Regions from separate parts of the Paenibacillus sp. JJ1683 genome, predicted to be linked through region 2. Evidence: predicted binding sites of a transcription regulator. Region 2 holds the regulator's gene; the other holds the start of a gene.
The links. The regulator CtsR, encoded in region 2, represses protease genes until heat stress. The targets are predictions, from matches to a motif close to ATGGTCAATAAAGGTCAAACA.
Positions count from the first base shown of each region.

Region 1: clpP (ATP-dependent Clp endopeptidase proteolytic subunit ClpP) is a predicted target of CtsR. The motif match lies at 2,150-2,170, and genes of this name have one in related genera.

Region 1 is NZ_CM129820.1:202,858-212,628, reverse strand. It holds gene gap (type I glyceraldehyde-3-phosphate dehydrogenase) at 1-607, opposite strand, end outside; gene ACUC6J_RS00930 (sugar-binding transcriptional regulator) at 700-1,737, opposite strand; tRNA gene ACUC6J_RS00925 (tRNA-Arg) at 1,998-2,069, shown strand; gene clpP (ATP-dependent Clp endopeptidase proteolytic subunit ClpP) at 2,280-2,876, shown strand; gene ACUC6J_RS00915 (PdaC/SigV domain-containing protein) at 2,991-4,100, opposite strand; gene ACUC6J_RS00910 (SIMPL domain-containing protein) at 4,338-5,093, opposite strand; gene ACUC6J_RS00905 (HPr family phosphocarrier protein) at 5,366-5,635, opposite strand; gene whiA (DNA-binding protein WhiA) at 5,771-6,715, opposite strand; gene ACUC6J_RS00895 (gluconeogenesis factor YvcK family protein) at 6,721-7,707, opposite strand; gene rapZ (RNase adapter RapZ) at 7,720-8,619, opposite strand; gene ACUC6J_RS00885 (ROK family glucokinase) at 8,682-9,632, opposite strand.
Region 2 is NZ_CM129820.1:5,074,331-5,084,101, forward strand. It holds gene radA (DNA repair protein RadA) at 1-241, opposite strand, end outside; gene clpC (ATP-dependent protease ATP-binding subunit ClpC) at 484-2,928, opposite strand; gene ACUC6J_RS21950 (protein arginine kinase) at 2,973-4,037, opposite strand; gene ACUC6J_RS21955 (UvrB/UvrC motif-containing protein) at 4,067-4,591, opposite strand; gene ACUC6J_RS21960 (CtsR family transcriptional regulator) at 4,676-5,140, opposite strand; gene ACUC6J_RS21965 (GNAT family N-acetyltransferase) at 5,634-6,821, opposite strand; rRNA gene rrf (5S ribosomal RNA) at 6,984-7,100, opposite strand; rRNA gene ACUC6J_RS21975 (23S ribosomal RNA) at 7,252-9,771, opposite strand, start outside.

The DNA.
Region 1 (9,771 bases), 880 kb from region 2:
CTGCTGCGCGAGCACGACGGAAGTCACCTTTAGCATGTGGAGCATCCAAAGTGTTTTGGTCGCCAGTGTAAGCGTGAATTGTAGTCATCAAGCCTTCAACGATACCAAATTTGTCTTGCAGTGTTTTAGCCATAGGAGCCAAGCAGTTAGTTGTGCAAGAAGCACCGGAAATTACAGTTTCAGTTCCGTCCAGAATTTCATGGTTTACGTTGTAAACGACAGTTTTCATGTCGCCAGTAGCTGGAGCGGAGATAACAACTTTTTTAGCGCCGCCTTTCAAATGTTTCTCAGCAGCTTCTTTAGTTGTGAAGAAACCTGTGCATTCCAGAACGATGTCTACGCCCAGGTCTCCCCAAGGCAATTCTTCAGGGTTACGGTTAGCCAAAACTTTAACTTCTTTACCGTTTACTTTGAAGAAACCGTCATGTACTTCTACTTGTCCTTGGAAAGTACCTTGTGTTGTATCATATTTCAACAGATGTGCCAGCATTTTGGAATCTGTCAAGTCGTTAATTGCTACTACTTCAATACCTTCTACGTCTTGAATACGGCGGAAAGCAAGGCGTCCAATACGTCCGAAACCGTTAATACCAACTTTAACTGTCATGAGTGAGTTCCTCCCAAAGTTCGTTTAGTTTAGTTTTATATATTCAAGACAGACCCGAAAGCCTGTCAAGACAACACAATTAAAAAACCTTATCAATCTCTTAAATAACGGCTTACAATCTCGGCAGCAGCGCCTTCGTCGGTGACAAGAATGTCTTCCTGTCCGAAACGCAATACTGCATGAATAGCAGCAGCCTTGCTCTTGCCTCCAGCCACACCTAACACCGTCTCCGTACGCCTGATGTCCTCCAAACGGAGTCCGAGCGTCAGCATTCTGTGAACAACGACGCCGTCTTCGTTAAAATAATAACCAAACGATTCGGCGACCGCACCCTCATTGCTGATCTGGGCAAAGGTTTCAGGGTCAAGCTTGCGTCTGTGGGCCATTGCTATGGCGTTGCCTATCCCGTGAATGATAATACGACTCTCTCGAATCAGGCTTAATATATCCTGAATATTCGTATCCTCAAGCAAGGAGTTGTAAGCATGATTGCTGAGCAAATCCGGTACATGGAGCAGACGGTATTGAGCGCCGACCTTGCGAGCCATCGTGGAGGCAATTGTATTTGCCTGCATTTCCATGCTCTCTCCCAAACCCCCGCGTGCCGGTACAAACCATCCGCCCTTAAGCGGGCCGTTAGCAGGTAATGCCAGTTGTTCCGCCACATCTGCAATCGTCGTGCCACCTGTTACAGCGACCACGTCCTCGTCATCCATAACACTCAGCAGCGCCTTTGCGCCAGCACGGCCCAGTTCCTGCTTCGCTAACGGTGAAGCATCCGAATCCCCTGGAACGACAACCACCTTCCTCAAACCGTAGGCTTGACGAATCTGATCCTCCAATTGGGACAGGCCGAACAAGTTGTTCGCAATCGGCTCCAGCTGTTCCAGCAGATCCAGTCCTGCTTTGCTCACCTTCATGCCCACACTCTCAATCTCAATTAGCCCTTGCGCTTTAAGGAGATCAGTCTCAGCGCGCAGTACGCGCTCGGTCATATCCAGTGAAGCTGCCAGTGTTCTGCGTCCGATAACTTCGGACAACATAATCTGATGCAGGATCGTGTACCTTTTTTTCAAAACATCCATGAGGTCGGGCAGAAGCTGCTTCTGTATTTCTAATATCTTTCGCATGCTTTCCACTCCCGCACACTTCTAAGTTCTGTCTCTATGCTATATCTCTAACTGGTCTTAAAATGTCCCGGGATAACTTTTTAAGTCCCACGTATATCTTACCCAATATTTGCTTCACATGCAAGTCTATCTGAACCTATATTTCTCAACTTTTTATGTGAATATGCGCACGTAATAAAAGCTTGCAATTCAATGCCGTATATCATATAATCATCTTTGTTTCCAATTAATTAGTTGGTTGCTTGTAATGATTCATCTTTGCGCCCGTGGTCCAACGGATATGACGTAGGCCTCCGGAGCCTGAGATCGAGGTTCGATTCCTCGCGGGCGCGTCGTTTTATATGATTGGCTAAATGTTCCATATAATGTTTTTAACCAAAAAGAGCGCTAAGCGTTCTTTTTTTTAATCAATAGTTTGACTTTCTTTGACTTTTTGTTTGAAATTGTTTATCATGTGGTTAATACGGTAACAGTTTATAAATAGGGATGTGTATTCGGCATATCCACCAAATCCACTAACGATTTAAGGGAGGTTTTTTGACGTGAGCTATGTTCCTATGGTAGTAGAACAAAGTAACCGCGGCGAACGCGCCTATGACATTTATTCCAGACTGTTGAAGGATCGCATTATTTTGTTGGGCTCGGACGTCAATGACGTTGTAGCCAACTCAATTATTGCCCAAATGCTGTTTTTGGCTGCTGAAGATCCTGAAAAAGACATTCACTTGTATATTAACAGCCCTGGCGGTTCCATCACAGCTGGTATGGCCATTTTCGATACGATGCAATACATTAAACCTGACGTATCTACCATTTGTGTAGGTATGGCTGCTTCCATGGGTGCTTTCTTGCTGAATGCAGGTGCCAAAGGTAAACGTTTTGCCTTGCCAAACAGTGAAATTATGATTCACCAGCCACTAGGCGGTGCACAAGGACAGGCAACGGATATCGAAATTCGCGCCCGTCGCATTCTGAAAATGCGTGACAAGTTGAACCGCATTCTCGCAGATCGCACAGGTCAACCACTGGAACGCATCGAAAAAGACACAGACCGTGACTATTTCATGTCCGCTGATGATGCCAAGGAATACGGTATTATTGATAAAGTGTTAACTAGCTCCTCTCCAGAAGGTGTATAAGAAAAGTGGTTTTCTTCTGAATAGCTGGTAAATAAAAAGGCTGCCTCGGATTTTCGTATCCGGTAGGCAGTCTTTTTTATTTACTATTAATTTTCAATATATAACTAATCCAGATTATTGATTTTGTCCCGCAAAAGGCTTACCGCCCTGAGGCAGCAGTTGAGCGAACGAGTAAGTAAACTCCGGAATTCCATAAGCGTATGGCGCATAATCATACAAATCAAACACGATGGTTACTCCACTGTTGGTCACATAAAAATTCTGATCTGCGGCCAACTCTTTAAATTTCTCAAAACCTTCGCCAGCCTGGAGCGCATCAATTTTTTTCTTCAAATCAGCATTCAGGAACTTTTTGTAGTTAGGATTTGCCTTCAATACGTCAGACAATTGCAACAGCTTACCATCAGCAAGCGAGAACGTATATCCTTTACGTGCCGTCATACCGTGTGCGCCACCTGTATACGAGTAGTCCTGCATAATCACACTTAGAATACCGTCCTTATTATAGGCAATTGCAAAATCATTTTCGAAATCATACGGTCTTTCTGCTGTAACCTCTCCCTCTGCCACCATCTTTTTGCCTGCTGCCAATACTGTCTCTGCATGCTTTTTAAGCATATTATTAATGGCCTGTTGAGCCTCAGGATTCAGCTGGCTGCCGCTGATTTGCGGATACTTAATCTTATAGGATACCTTTGCATTACTCGAAGCTGGAAGCGTCTGAGATGCAATTGTGATCGGATTTAGCTGGCTTTTACTCAATGTTACTGTTTTCTGAGTTGCATTCCACTGCGCATCGATACCCAGATAGTCTTTCAGCAGACTCATAGGAATATATAGCTTCCCGGCGATCATTTTGGCATCCATGCTGCGCGTGTTGATCCCGTTCACATTGGCATAGGCATCCGAGGAGGAGACCACGATATAGAGCTTGTTGTACCCGCTCCCCACTGTATATGTCCCTTCCTTGGTGTCATAGCTCACCGGAATTCCCAAACTATCACGCAGTGCTGCCACTGGAATCATTGTGTTCCCGTTCACTTGTACACCTTTAGCGGCCAACGTTTTACCATTCCATTGGATGGCGATCCCGGGTTGCTGTGTTGTCGCTTGCTGCTGTTTGGTCGAAGCTGCCTCAATATAGGAAACGGGAACGACCGCAACCCCTGCTAAGATTCCCGCTGCCAGCAGTGCTGAGCACCATTTTTTCGTATGCTTGTTCATCGTAAGTATTCCTCCTATTGTGAATCTGTATTATCTATGTGTTTTGATCACTTTTCTTATTATATCTATACCCTATTGTATGTAGTTTACAATCTGTACACTCACTGATTTCAATCTGTACACCTAACAGCCATTAGCTATGACAGACTCATTACAAAACGGTTTCAATAGACAAAAGAAGCCAACAAGTCACCCTGCAATGTTGCAGGCGCTTGCGGCTCCGTTTAATGGCCTATACTAGTTCATCTCATATTGGGCAGACACTTGGACTTTCACCGTTACTTGGCCCGACTGTATCTCTGTTCCGCCACTCATATCCATGAGCGCTTTGGACATGGCATTCTCACGTTGTGTGAAAACCTGAGCTTCCCCGCCATCTACTGTCACATTCACCAGAGCCCCTAAGCCGCGTTTAGCTGATTTTGCTACGGCACTGGCTTTGGATTGAGCGTTATCCAACGCTTTTGCAATAGCAGCTTCCTCATAAGAAGAAGGATTCTCTACGGAAAACTGTATATTATCTACGTTGTTTGCACCGGAGTTTGTAGCCTCATCCAGCAGCTGACCAATTTTGTCCAAGTTGCGATATTTCACAGAAAGTGTATGGTTGGCCATGTAGCCTTTGAGCTTCTGTCCTTCTTTCTCGTTATAGGTATAGTTAGGTTGTACAGAGAACTGGCTTGTCTGAATATCGTCTGCACTGATACTCCATTTTCCTTTTAACAGCTGTGTGACCTTGTTTATTTTCGCAGCATTAGCTTTTTGAGCAGCAGCAGCAGTATTTCCTTCCGATTGCACCCCAATGGAGAGATAAGCGATGTCTGGCTTAGCCATTATTTCACCACTTCCACTCACGTTAATTACACCATTCGCCGTCGTCGCCGTTGCAGCATAAGCGCGATCAGCCCCCGTCCACAGCCCTCCTGCTACTCCTCCAGCTAATAATGCTCCTGCAAGAATTGCTGTGCTTACTGTTTTTGTCCAAACTCTCATCGTACTCAACCTCTTTCTTGAAAATGTTTGTACCTTCCAGACGGAAAAAACGGGAAAAGGTTGCAGTCAAGCGGTATAAATTTCCGAAACAAGGCATACCACAGGGGTTTTAATTATTTGTAGCTTGGACTTAATGCGGTCGCTATATTCAAATAAATATACATCAATAGCTTAATGGTGGGACGGGTTGAATACTTTTCTCTGGATACAAAAAAAAGCCCCCAAGGGGGCTTTCACTAAGAGATACATCATATCACAAAGCAGATGTTCGTTTATTGATTTTCCAGCTCAACCTTACTAACCAGACTTACTAAAGCGTTTACAGCCTGTTCGGCGTCCGCACCTTCGGCACTAATATTGATTTCAGTACCTGTACTGATGGCGAGGCTCATAATACCCATGATGCTCTTGGCATTAACCTTTTTGTCTTCTTTTTCCACAAAAATTTCTGATGAATATTTATTCGCTTCCTGTACGAACAGCGCAGCAGGTCTGGCGTGCAGTCCTGTTTTCAAGCGTACGACTACTGGATGTTTTGACATGTCAGCTTACCCCCTCATCAAATAAATCTGGACGCTATTTACTCCATTTTATTTATCACATTATAACATTAACCCGGGACAGACACTAGAAAAAAAACTAAAAAAACCGGGGCTAAGAGCCCCACAGACCCTTTTTTACGGAATCAGGCCGTTTTCCCCCCTGATTTTGTCAGCCATCTCATCAATTTTGCGAAGTCGATGATTTACACCCGATTTACTCACGACCCCTTTGAGCATTTCCCCGACTTCTTTCAAATTCAAATCGGGATGAGCGAGTCGAATTTCTGCCACTTCACGCAGCTTATCCGGCAAGGTCTCCAAACCAACTTCCCTCTCCAGCAGCTTGATATTCTCAATTTGCCGGACAGCGGCTCCGATCGTCTTGTTCAAATTCGCTGTTTCGCAATTAACAATACGGTTTACGGAATTGCGCATATCGCGCATAATGCGTACATCCTCAAACTTGAACAAGGCTTGGTGCGCCCCAATGATACTGAGCAGCTCAATGATCTTCTCGCCTTCCTTGATGTAAAGGATAAAGCCTTTTTTTCGCTCAATACAGCGGGCGTTGAGATGAAACTCATTAGCGAGATCAACTAACGCCTGACAATGCTCCTCATACATCGAAGAAATCTCAAGGTGGTAAGACGACCCCTCTGGATTATTCACAGAGCCACCTGCCATAAAGGCACCCCGCAAATAAGCCCGCTTACAACAGTTTTTCCGAATGATATCACGATTAATCCCGTCAGTGAACAAGAACCCTTCTGAGACAATATAAAGCTCCTTTAGCAGCTCTTGTACACCATTGGGGATACGGACAATATACACATTATTTTTTTTCAAGCGCATTTTTTTCCGTACAAGCAGTTCGATGTGAAGTTGAAAATGCTTTTTGATCAAGGAGTAAATCCGCCTTGCAATCGCGGCATTTTCTGTGGACACGTCCAATATCACCCTTTTATTCGACAGTTGTACGGATCCGAGCATACGTATGAGCGCAGACAGTTCCGCTTTTTCACAGCAGGGCTGGCTTTCAATCATCGTAAGCTCTTTTTTCGTTTGTGCCGCAAAGGACAAGGGACTCACCTCCTTCTTAACATCCAGTTTTGTACCAATTGGTAAATATGCTGGCTCAGTTTGTCGGCATCATGCCGTAAATACGTACGGAACAGAACTAACGTATCTGCCACTACTTTATATCCTCGATCAGCCAGCTCGCCCATGTCTACCTGAACAGGCTTAGCTCCCTGCTCGGCATACATCTCCTGTACTTGGGGTGGAATTTCCCCGTTATTCACAATGACATAGTCAAAGAGGTGATGCCCAACATGCTCATAGATCGCTTGCAGGTGATCTCCCACTGTATAGCCGTCGGTTTCCCCTGGCTGGGTCATCACGTTGCAGACAAATATTTTGATCGCATCTGATTTCACCACAGCCTCAGCAAGCTTTGGCACAAGCAGATTCGGTAAAATGCTGGTATATAGACTGCCGGGACCAATCAGAATCGCATCGGCTTCATTAATGGCTTCCACAGCCTCAGGCAACGGCTCCACGTGAGTCGGTTCAAGAAAAACACGTTTGATGCGTCCGCCCGCTTCCGGGATTTTGGACTCCCCGGTGATCACCGTGCCATCCTCCATCTCGGCGCTGAGCACAACGCCTTCTTCAGCCGCTGGCAGTACACGCCCCCGGACAGCAAATACACGGCTAAGCTCACGCACCGCCGTTACAAAATCCCCCGATATATCAGTCATCGCTGCTAAGATCAAATTCCCCAGACTATGGCCTGACAATCCTGATCCAGCACCGAAACGGTATTTTAGCATATCTGACATTACTGGTTCCACGTCAGCCAAGGCAGTCAGCACATTGCGGATATCCCCTGGAGGGGGCATCTGCAGCTCACTGCGCAATATCCCGGAGCTTCCGCCATCGTCAGCGACTGTAACAATAGCCGTAATATCCAGCGGCTTTTGCTTCAAGCCCCGCAGCATGACGGACAAGCCGGTTCCGCCGCCCATAACAACAATACGTGGGCGCTCCCGTTGTGATCCGGTCTCTTTCATGATTTCACCTCATTAATGCCGGTCCCGATCAGCATCCCGATGCGAAACAGAAACGGATTCTGTCTCGCTGGCACCCAGCATTTTTCCTAAATACTCCGATATTGCAACTGAACGATGCTTACCTCCAGTACAGCCAATACCGATAATGACCTGGCTTTTACCTTCTTTGCGATACTGCGGAATCAAAAAGTGCAACATATCCAACAACTTGGTTAGAAACGCCTGGGTCTCCGGCCACTTCATAACATAATCATATACATCGCTATCCTGTCCCGTGTGTGGACGTAGTTGGTCCACATAGTGGGGATTAGGCAGGAAGCGCACATCGAATACAAGATCGGCATCAATGGGAATACCATACTTGAAGCCAAAAGATGTAATGTTCACGGACAGCATACTGCTCTCCAGATGGGAAAATCTCGAAATAATCCTCGCCTTTAAGGTTGCGGGCTTCATCGTACTGGTATCAATAACCTGTGTAGCGGAGCTTTTGAGTTCTTCCAACATCTTACGCTCCAATCGAATCCCGTCCAAAGGCATACCATCTGGAGCAAGCGGATGCCGTCGACGGCTTTCCTTGTACCGTTGTACAAGAACACCGTCATTCGCATTCAAGAATAAAATTTCACAATGAATCGTAAAATGATCTTTAATATAATTTAGCGATTCTGACAAGGCGGTGAAAAATTCTCGTCCGCGTAGATCAATGACGAGAGCCACCTTGCCAATTTTACCGTTAGACTGCTCAATCAACTCGGCAAATTTGGGAATCAGCACAGGGGGCAGATTATCAACGCAGAAGAAGCCCAAGTCTTCAAGGCTTTGCACCGCAATGGTCTTCCCTGCGCCTGACATCCCTGTAATAATAATGAGCGTTGCCCACGGTGCAGCATTTTTTAAATTATCTGTCATATGGACTTCCCTCTCCTTTTGCTTCTTTGCTCTATGTCATTACCCCTATCGTCAACCCCGGATTAAGAGCGCAGCAGCAACCCAGCAGCCCCTACGATACCCGCGTCATTGCCTAAAACCGCTGGTACGATATATACCCCTTTTTGAAGCGGCTCAGGTGCCAGCTTGGCGTATACGCGACGCATCTCTTCAAACAAAAAGTCGCCTGCTTTAGAAACACCGCCGCCTATAATAAACAATTCTGGATTAAGCACAGCGGCAACCGCTGCCATCGATTTCCCCAAATAAAAGGCAGCCCGGTTCACGATACGCAACGCGACTTCATCCCCGGCTTTAGCAGCATCGAATACTTCCTTGGCAGCAATGTGATCTTCCAGCGCCAGAGAGGTCCGGTCGCCACGTTCCACAGCATCCTTGGCCATACGAATGATGCCTGTTGCGGAAGATACAGTTTCCAAGCAACCCATTTTGCCGCATCCACACTGAATAGCCTCCAGATCAGGCACGACGCTGATATGTCCAATTTCCCCAGCCATACCCGAAGAACCCTGGTATATTCTACCATTTATAATAATACCGCCACCTACACCTGTTCCCAGGGTATAGCATACACAGTTTTCTATGCCTTTGCCTGCGCCAGCCCAAGCCTCACCCAGCGCAGCAACATTCGCATCGTTGTCTATTTTTACAGGCTTGCCAATCCGGTTCTCTAGGAGCGCACGGATCGGTACGTCACGAAAGCCAATATTAGGAGCGAGGACAATAATACCATCACGAACATTCGTAAAACCTGCAACACCTGCACCGACACCTTTTAGTTGATCCCACTCATAAGGAGATTGCTCAACAATATGCCGCACATATTTTTCGATATTACCGATGACAACGTCTACACCTTTATCGGTTTCGGTTGGTCCCTCATATGTGTGCAAAAGCTGTCCGTCTTCATTACAAATGCCGACTTTAATCGCGGTACCGCCCAAATCGACACCTACATAGATACTTTCAGACATGTTCCAAGCCACCTTTATGTTTACTTAAAAATCTGGTATAAAATATATGCTTAAAATTCCTGCCTCGTAGGAGTAATCCTACGTTCCAACTATAATTGAAGCCCCCGTTACGGTCAAGGACACTTACCTGTTGAAAAAT
Region 2 (9,771 bases):
TTAATTCACCAATTCCCGTCAAAATTCGTGTTTCTTTGCCACTCTCCACTTCAATAATAGGAAGCGGTTTGTCTTTTGTGCTATGAGTAAGAAGGGAAGATCCCATTCCTTGAGTTTTTACAACGCTTTCCGTTTCTTCGACCATGGAATTCCATGCCTGGCATCCAGGACATTTTCCGTACCATTTAGGCGATTCATAGCCACATTCTGTACAGGAAAATTTAGTTTTCACTTTAGCCATACTTTATTCCTTGGCTCCTTCTTGACAACGATGATGTCAATTTTATCTTCACACAGCACCTGAAAGAGCTGTAACAATAAAAGTTTACCATTGAAGCTTGGCGGACGTAAAGCAATATCACAAACTTTCCCAAAGCTTTTACCCTACCCTTTCAAGGTGTTCAATACACAAAAAGGGTGCCTTCGCAATAGCTTTCCAGCCTGCGAGACACCCTTTTCTAATGTTTTATTTACTAAACTGCTTTAGGACTTCGCGGATACATTATCCTTTTTCGTTACTGTCAATGCACCGTTCTCTTCATCAATGTAGAGAGAGTCGCCTTTAGAAATGTTTCCAGTCAACAGTTCCTCGGACAGGCGATCTTCAATATGCTTCTGGATTGCACGACGCAATGGACGCGCACCATACGCTGGATCGAAGCCTTCCTTGGCAAGGAAATTCTTAGCCTTGTCTGTCAACTCAAAGTCAACCTCATACTCATTCAGACGCTTACGCAGCTCCTCAGACATGAGTGAAACAATTTCGGCAATATGTTTTTCTTCGAGAGAATGGAACACGATGATTTCATCTATCCGGTTCAAGAACTCAGGACGGAAGCTCTTCTTCAGTTCATCCATCACTTTGCCCTTCATGTTATCGTAATCCGCCCCAGCGTCCACAACAGCTGTAAAGCCAAGCGTGGAGTTACGCTTGATCGCCTGTGCACCAACGTTGGATGTTAGGATGATGAGTGTGTTACGGAAGTCAACAACACGTCCTTTGGAATCCGTCAGACGTCCATCCTCCAACACTTGCAGCAGAATATTGAATACTTCCGGGTGTGCTTTTTCAATTTCATCCAACAATACCACAGAGTAAGGCTTACGACGTACCTTCTCAGTCAGTTGGCCACCTTCTTCATATCCTACGTACCCTGGAGGCGCTCCTACCAAACGGGATGTGGAGTGTTTCTCCATATATTCGGACATATCAATACGGATAACCGCATTTTCATCACCAAACATAGATTCAGCCAAGGCGCGTGCCAGCTCTGTTTTACCAACCCCAGTTGGACCGAGGAAAATAAAGGAGCCGATTGGACGTTTCGGATCTTTCAGACCGGCGCGTGCCCGGCGAATCGCCCGACTTACTGCCTTAACAGCTTCGTCCTGCCCAATCACCCGTTCATGCAACAGTTGCTCCATATTCAGCAAACGATGTGTTTCTTCTTCCTTCAGCTTGCTGACTGGGACACCAGTCCAGATGGCAACAACCTGAGCAATATCCTCTGGTGTAACTTCGGAATCTGTACGCCCCTGTTGTTCTTTCCATTGGTTTTTAGTGACATCCAGCTCTTCACGAATTTTTTGCTCTGTATCGCGCAGCGCAGCTGCCTTTTCAAACTCCTGGCTTTGTACCGCTGAATCTTTTTCCTTACGGATATCTTCCAGACGGTTTTCCAGCTGTTTCAGGTTTGGCGGTACTGTATAGGAATTGAGCCTTACCTTGGAGCCCGCTTCATCAATAAGGTCAATAGCCTTATCCGGTAGGAAGCGATCCGTAATATAACGATCTGACAATCTTACTGCAGCTTCAATAGCCTCATCAGTGATTTTTACACGGTGATGCGCTTCGTAACGGTCGCGCAGACCATACAAGATTTGAATCGCTTCTTCCGGAGAAGGTTGATCCACCGTTATAGGTTGAAAACGACGCTCCAAAGCAGCATCTTTCTCAATATATTTGCGGTATTCATCCAGCGTGGTGGCACCGATACATTGCAGCTCGCCACGTGCCAGAGCAGGTTTCAGGATGTTGGACGCATCAATTGCGCCTTCCGCTCCACCAGCACCAATCAGTGTATGCAGCTCATCAATGAACAATACGATATTTCCAGCTTGACGAATCTCGTCCATAATCTTCTTCAAGCGATCCTCAAATTCACCACGATACTTAGTACCCGCTACTACAGAACCCATATCGAGTGTCATTACGCGTTTGTCGCGCAACGTTTCGGGAATTTCATTCGCTATGATTTTTTGTGCCAATCCTTCGGCAATCGCCGTTTTACCTACCCCAGGTTCACCGATCAAAACAGGATTGTTCTTTGTACGACGGCTGAGCACTTGAATAACGCGCTCAATTTCCTTGCTGCGCCCAATAACGGGGTCCAGGTTATTTTCCTTCGCAGAAGCCGTCAGATCGCGTGCCAGACTGTCCAGAGTTGGTGTGCTGACATTAGCTGGAGCACCGTGATGGCTGGAAACCGCCTCGCTGCTGCCGAGCAATTGAAGCACTTGCTGACGCGCTTTGTTCAGACTGATACCCAGGTTGTTCAGTACACGTGCTGCTACGCCTTCACCTTCACGAATAAGGCCTAGCAAAATATGCTCGGTACCTACATAGGTATGACCCAATTTACGTGCTTCGTCCATAGACAGCTCAATGACTTTCTTGGCACGTGGAGTATAGGCAATGTTCGTCGGTTGCTCTTGACCGCGTCCAATCAGTGTTTCCACTTCATCCTGGATTTTTTCCAGTCCCAGCCCTAAACCGATTAAGGCTTTCGCTGCTATTCCTTCACCTTCACGAATGAGTCCTAGCAAAATGTGCTCTGTGCCAATGTTGTTGTGTCCCAATCGAACAGCTTCTTCCTGGGCCAAGGCAAGCACTTTCTGTGCACGTTCCGTAAATCTTCCAAACATCATATATCCTGCACCTCCACAGTGTGTATTTCAGTTCATTCTATATATTAAAGGGTTGTGCCTAATTTTTGCCGGATCAGCTTCGCCCGGTACATATCGCGCTCACCGGTATTCATTTTATCCCCAAAGCTTTTTTGTAAAAAGCCGGGTTGCGTCATCACATTAAGCTCATTCATCGCTGCAATGGAAGGACGCTCCAAAATTCCTAAATCTACACCGAGACGTACATCGGACAGCCGCTGTGCAGCCTCCTTGGAATCCAAAACTGCTGCATATGACAAAATACCGAATGAACGCATCACCCGATCTGTAATCCGCAGCATGGATTCATTCATCAATCGTTCTCTGGCAGAACGTTCATGCTCTATAATTTGCAGCACCACGCCATGCAGATTCTCGATAATTTCCGCTTCGGTTTGTCCCAAGGTAATCTGATTGGATACCTGAAACAAATTCCCAACTGCTTCGCTGCCTTCACCATAAATACCGCGAACTGTAAGACCCACCTGTGAAACAGCGGACAATATACGATTGATTTGATGAGTCATGACCAATGCGGGCAAATGCATCATCACCGAAGCTCTCATACCTGTGCCGACATTCGTCGGACAACTGGTCAGAAAACCTCTCCGATCATCAAATGCATAATCAACATGCGCTTCAAATGCATCATCAATGACCATAGCGCGTTCCCAAGCTTCTCTAACCTGACATCCGGGATATAAGCACTGAATACGCAAATGATCCTCTTCATTTATCATAACACTAACTGATTCATCATCACTAATCAACACAGCACCGTTGCGAGATTCGTTCGCCAAATTAGGACTAATCAAGTGCTTCTCAACCAGTACCTGTTTGTCGATCTCATCCAACTCGGATATTTTCAAGGTATGAAAAGTACCAAAACGACGCAAATCATCATACTGAAGGATATCCGTTAAGCGTTGAAGCACTTCTTCCGACTGCTGATTGGTAGCAAGCATGGGAAAAGGCAGATGCTGCAAGTTACGCGCAATTCTTACCCGGCTGCTAATGACAATCTCCGAATCCGCAGCATCACCACGCATCCAATCACTTAGCGGCTTTTCCGTAAATCGGATATTGGGCATCACGCATTCCCTCCTACTCTTCACAAACTTTACTCTTCAGTCATTTCTTTTTCAAGCTTTCTGATTTGATCCCTAAGCTCAGCAGCTGATTCGAATTCTTCCTGTACAATGTGTTGTTGCATCTCTTTTTTCAAATCATCAATTTGCCGTTTAACCTTTAGTCGGCCTCCAGTACGGACCGGAACTTTCCCAACATGACTCGTACTACCATGCACACGCTTGAACAGAGGGTCCAGACGACTATCAAAATATTGATAGCATGATGGACATCCAAAACGTCCTAGCTTACTAAACTGTGTATAAGTCATACCGCAATCCTTGCATTGCAGATTTTGGGGAACACTGTGACCTGAAGACTGGCTCTTTGTGCTGGAGTCAAAATCCAACATCCCCGACAACAAGCTATGAATCGAAAAGCCATTAGGTGTTCCAGGGATCATCTCCCCTTTTTCCTTCGCACATGTCTCACAAATATGAAACTCTGTCTTTTCGCCATTCACAATTTTGGTGAAATGCAAAGTTGCCGGCCGCATATTACATTCTTGGCACAGCATAAAAGCACCTCCTTCAACGTCAGGATTTTTACAAATCCCTACATCTGAATTGCAAATCTCTATTCACTGGTTAATGGATACTAGCTATTTGGCCGCCAGCAACGAGATCAGCATAGCCTTAAGCAATCTTGCTCGCAGTTGGTCACGATAGGGAAGCTTCAGCAATAACGTATCTCTTGATAAAGCAGCCTTTATAAGACCAGCTTCCCTTTTGCTTAAAAAATGAGCTTCCTCTAACTGATAAATCAATCCTTCTGCTGCCGATTGGCTAATTTCCTCCCCGATGCTCTGATGAAGGTGTGTATGGATCGCATGCTGTGCAGGTAATTGAATTCGCTGAATCCGAATATAACCTCCACCACCGCGTTTACTTTCCACCACATAACCTTTTTCCAGCGTAAACCGGGTACTAATTACATAATTAATTTGCGACGGTACGCAGGAAAAGCGGTCAGCCAGATCATTGCGCTGAATCTCCACTAAGCCTTGGGGACTTTCCAGCAGCATGCTCTTCAAATATTGTTCAATAATGTCGGAAACATTGCGCATTTCATCATCCTCCACTAACGGAAACGCAAGTATTCAAGTACATTTCACGCTCCACAGAGTCCGCCGTATATTGAACTTAACCAAACGGTAAAGTCACGAATCTAAGCTGTACTCAGGCCATTACCTATTGTACATCCATTGGAATTGTACCGTTTCGTTTCTAGTGTGACCTTTATTTGCGATAAATCATACACTTCTCTTCTGTCCATAAGAAGCAGCTCCTAACTATACGCAAATCATGTCGTTATGGTTATACTTCTGTAGATACACACTGGTTCTGATTGACTTTGACTTTCTTTGACTATATTCGTATTATAGCACAAATTTCATTTTTGCCAAGGGGTCAATACCATTTTTCGCAATCTAATTATGTTTTATACCCTAGAACAAAAAAACTCTTCCCATTATGGAAAGAGCTTTGAATAATTATGATATCCCACATCCAATTTGGTTAAAAAGAGTTGGGCATTAAGAAAATCTAATTGGGTCTTTATCAGAAAAAATCCAATAGGAACGTTTGTTTTGTTGGTATTACACGTTTAAGTGCAGCCACAGACTCACTGCTTCCTTCAATGCGCCCCCAATTAAACAGGTTATCAGCTTGCTGGTAGCCGAGCATTAAAGTTGTTAATGACTGAATTCCCAGTTCCAAGTCAGCTACTGTATCGTTCTCAGATAAATTACTTGTATCCACTCTTGCCAGATGTCCTTGCCCCTCCGTAGTAATCGTTAATCTCCATACTCCTTCATTCCAAGGGGCATACCGATCTGTCAGATGTAAGGTTAAACTTGTCTCCTCTCCAATCTGCTCAAAAGGGTATCTCTCTACAAAAGCAACAGCATCCACAATACGCCCCATAAAATAAGGCACCGTTTCCTGTTGAATTCGCGGATCATCGAGTAAAAAAGGCAGATTGTCATCTGCTGGAACGTAAATAAATTTACCTTGGGTTATCATTGAGTCATGATTTGCAAAATAAGTCCACAAAGCCCGACGTGCCGTCTCATTTTCATATACTAACTCATCACAATTTAACTGTTTATCTTCTATTTTGTATAGTGCATATCCCTGAGGATCGCCTGCATCTGTGTAATATACTACAGTTCGATAATTCTCATTTAAAATCCGTTCCTGCCACCATGCCTTATCTCGTACCAGCGTACCATTGTAACGTGAAGCATACGATTGATACACTTGGTCTAGTTCTGAAATATTTTTGATATCCCGTTTGACTATACCTTCTGTTTTAAGTTTAGCAGGGAATTTATCAATTGGAATGACGTATTTTTTGTACTCAGTATACGTTTCCCATCCAAATTTACGATAGAAGGCAAAAGAAAATGGATGCAGAAAAGAAAGGCTTTGTCCTGCAGTCTTCATTTCTTCAAGCGCATGCGTCAACAAACGTGAAACCATACCTCCGCGACGCTTTTCCGGCCACGTTGCCACACCAGCAATGCCTCCCATATCAAAAACCTGACCATGTATGTATACCTGTAGTGGTAGCAAAGTCAGTTTAGCGTTCAAGTCAGGTCCGTCGAATATCCCCCATGTTTGTTCTGGTTTGAATTTCTTCTTGGCTTTCTCTAGATCCTCCGGGGTCATTGTAAACTGAAAAGCATACTGGGATAATCCTATAGCTGCTTCAAATTCCTCACTTTGTAATTGTCTGATCTCCATAACTTCGTCACCTCGCTCGTATACTTGGACCTTTAAAAAAATACGCACTTAGAGTGTCGCAAAGCCTCTTCCCTCTGTCAACCTTAGAAGCAGATATCCTTCCACAAAATGCATAAAAAAAGGATGATACCCTCAGTGAGGGTATCATCCTTTTTCACTTTTGCTTGGCGGCGTCCTACTCTCCCAGGACCCTGCGGTCCAAGTACCATCGGCGCTGGAGGGCTTAACGGTCGTGTTCGGGATGGGTACGTGTGGAACCCCTCCGCTATCGCCACCAAACATGAATTTGCCTTGCAAATTCTTCCGTAAGGTTATTCGATTCATCACAGATTCTGTGAATGAATCGCCATACGCTTGTCGTATGTACTTCTACATACCTTCAAGGTTACACCTTGAAAACTGGATCCGAAACTTCATTGCGTCTTATCTTTAGGATAAGCCCTCGACCGATTAGTATTGGTCAGCTCCATGCATTACTGCACTTCCACCCCCAACCTATCTACCTCGTCGTCTTCAAGGGGTCTTACATACTGGGAAATCTCATCTTGAGGGGGGCTTCACGCTTAGATGCTTTCAGCGCTTATCCCTTCCGTACATAGCTACCCAGCGGTGCTCCTGGCGGAACAACTGGTACACCAGCGGTACGTCCATCCCGGTCCTCTCGTACTAAGGACAGCTCCTCTCAAATTTCCTACGCCCACGACAGATAGGGACCGAACTGTCTCACGACGTTCTGAACCCAGCTCGCGTACCGCTTTAATGGGCGAACAGCCCAACCCTTGGGACCTACTTCAGCCCCAGGATGCGATGAGCCGACATCGAGGTGCCAAACCTCCCCGTCGATGTGGACTCTTGGGGGAGATAAGCCTGTTATCCCCAGGGTAGCTTTTATCCGTTGAGCGATGGCCCTTCCATGCGGTACCACCGGATCACTAAGCCCGACTTTCGTCCCTGCTCGACTTGTAGGTCTCGCAGTCAAGCTCCCTTCTGCCTTTGCACTCTTCGAATGATTTCCAACCATTCTGAGGGAACCTTGGGGCGCCTCCGTTACTCTTTAGGAGGCGACCGCCCCAGTCAAACTGCCCACCTGACACTGTCCTCGTACCGGATCACGGTACCAAGTTAGAACCTAGATACGATCAGGGTGGTATCCCAAGGATGCCTCCCCTCAAGCTGGCGCTCAAGATTCAACGGCTCCCACCTATCCTGTACAGATCGTACCCAAATTCAATATCAAGCTGCAGTAAAGCTCCATGGGGTCTTTCCGTCTTGTCGCGGGTAACCTGCATCTTCACAGGTATTAAAATTTCACCGGATCTCTCGTTGAGACAGCGCCCAAGTCGTTACGCCATTCGTGCGGGTCAGAATTTACCTGACAAGGAATTTCGCTACCTTAGGACCGTTATAGTTACGGCCGCCGTTTACTGGGGCTTCGGTTCATAGCTTCGCCCGAAGGCTTACCACTCCCCTTAACCTTCCAGCACCGGGCAGGCGTCAGCCCGTATACTTCGCCTTGCGGCTTCGCACAGACCTGTGTTTTTGCTAAACAGTCGCTTGGGCCTTTTCACTGCGGCCCCCTCGGGCTATTCACCCTACCGAGGCACCCCTTCTCCCGAAGTTACGGGGTCATTTTGCCGAGTTCCTTAACGAGAGTTCTTCCGCGCGCCTTAGAATTCTCTTCTCGCCTACCTGTGTCGGTTTGCGGTACGGGCACCTTCTCCTGGCTAGAGGCTTTTCTTGGCAGTCTGAGATCATGACCTTCGCTACTGTAATTTTCGCTCCCCATCACAGCCCAGCCTTACGATGTGCGGATTTGCCTACACATCAGCCTCACTGCTTAGACGGACATCCATCAGTCCGCGTCACTACCCTACTGCGTCACCCCATCGCTCATAGCGGATTACGGTGGTACAGGAATTTCTACCTGTTGTCCTTCGACTACGCCTATCGGCCTCGCCTTAGGTCCCGACTTACCCTGAGCGGACGAACCTTCCTCAGGAACCCTTAGGCTTTCGGCGGATCTGATTCTCACAGATCTTTTCGTTACTCATACCGGCATTCTCACTTGAATGCAGTCCAGCGCTCCTTCCGGTACACCTTCAACCCGCATTCAACGCTCCCCTACCCCTGATGCAAAAGCATCAAGCCATAGCTTCGGTGGTGTGTTTAGCCCCGTTACATTTTCGGCGCAGAGTCACTCGACCAGTGAGCTATTACGCACTCTTTCAATGGTGGCTGCTTCTAAGCCAACATCCTGGTTGTCTGTGCAACTCCACATCCTTTCCCACTTAACACACACTTGGGGACCTTAGCTGATGGTCTGGGCTGTTTCCCTTTCGACAATGGATCTTAGCACTCACTGTCTGACTCCCGGAACTAAATCTATGGCATTCGGAGTTTGACTGAGCTTGGTAACCCTTGCGGGCCCCGCACCCAATCAGTGCTCTACCTCCACGATTCTTCTTTCCGAGGCTAGCCCTAAAGCTATTTCGGGGAGAACCAGCTATCTCCGGGTTCGATTGGAATTTCTCCGCTACCCCCACCTCATCCCCGCATTTTTCAACATGCGTGGGTTCGGGCCTCCAGTGCGTGTTACCGCACCTTCACCCTGGACAGGGGTAGATCACCCGGTTTCGGGTCTACGTCCACGTACTCATTCGCCCTATTCAGACTCGCTTTCGCTGCGGCTTCAGCTCTTCACCTTAACCTTGCACGGGAACGTAACTCGCCGGTTCATTCTACAAAAGGCACGCCATCACCCATAGATCGGGCTCTGACTTCTTGTAAGCACACGGTTTCAGGATCTATTTCACTCCCCTTCCGGGGTGCTTTTCACCTTTCCCTCACGGTACTGCTTCACTATCGGTCGCCAGGGAGTATTTAGCCTTGGCAGATGGTCCTGCCGGATTCATACGGGGTTTCACGTGCCCCGCACTACTCGGGATCCGTC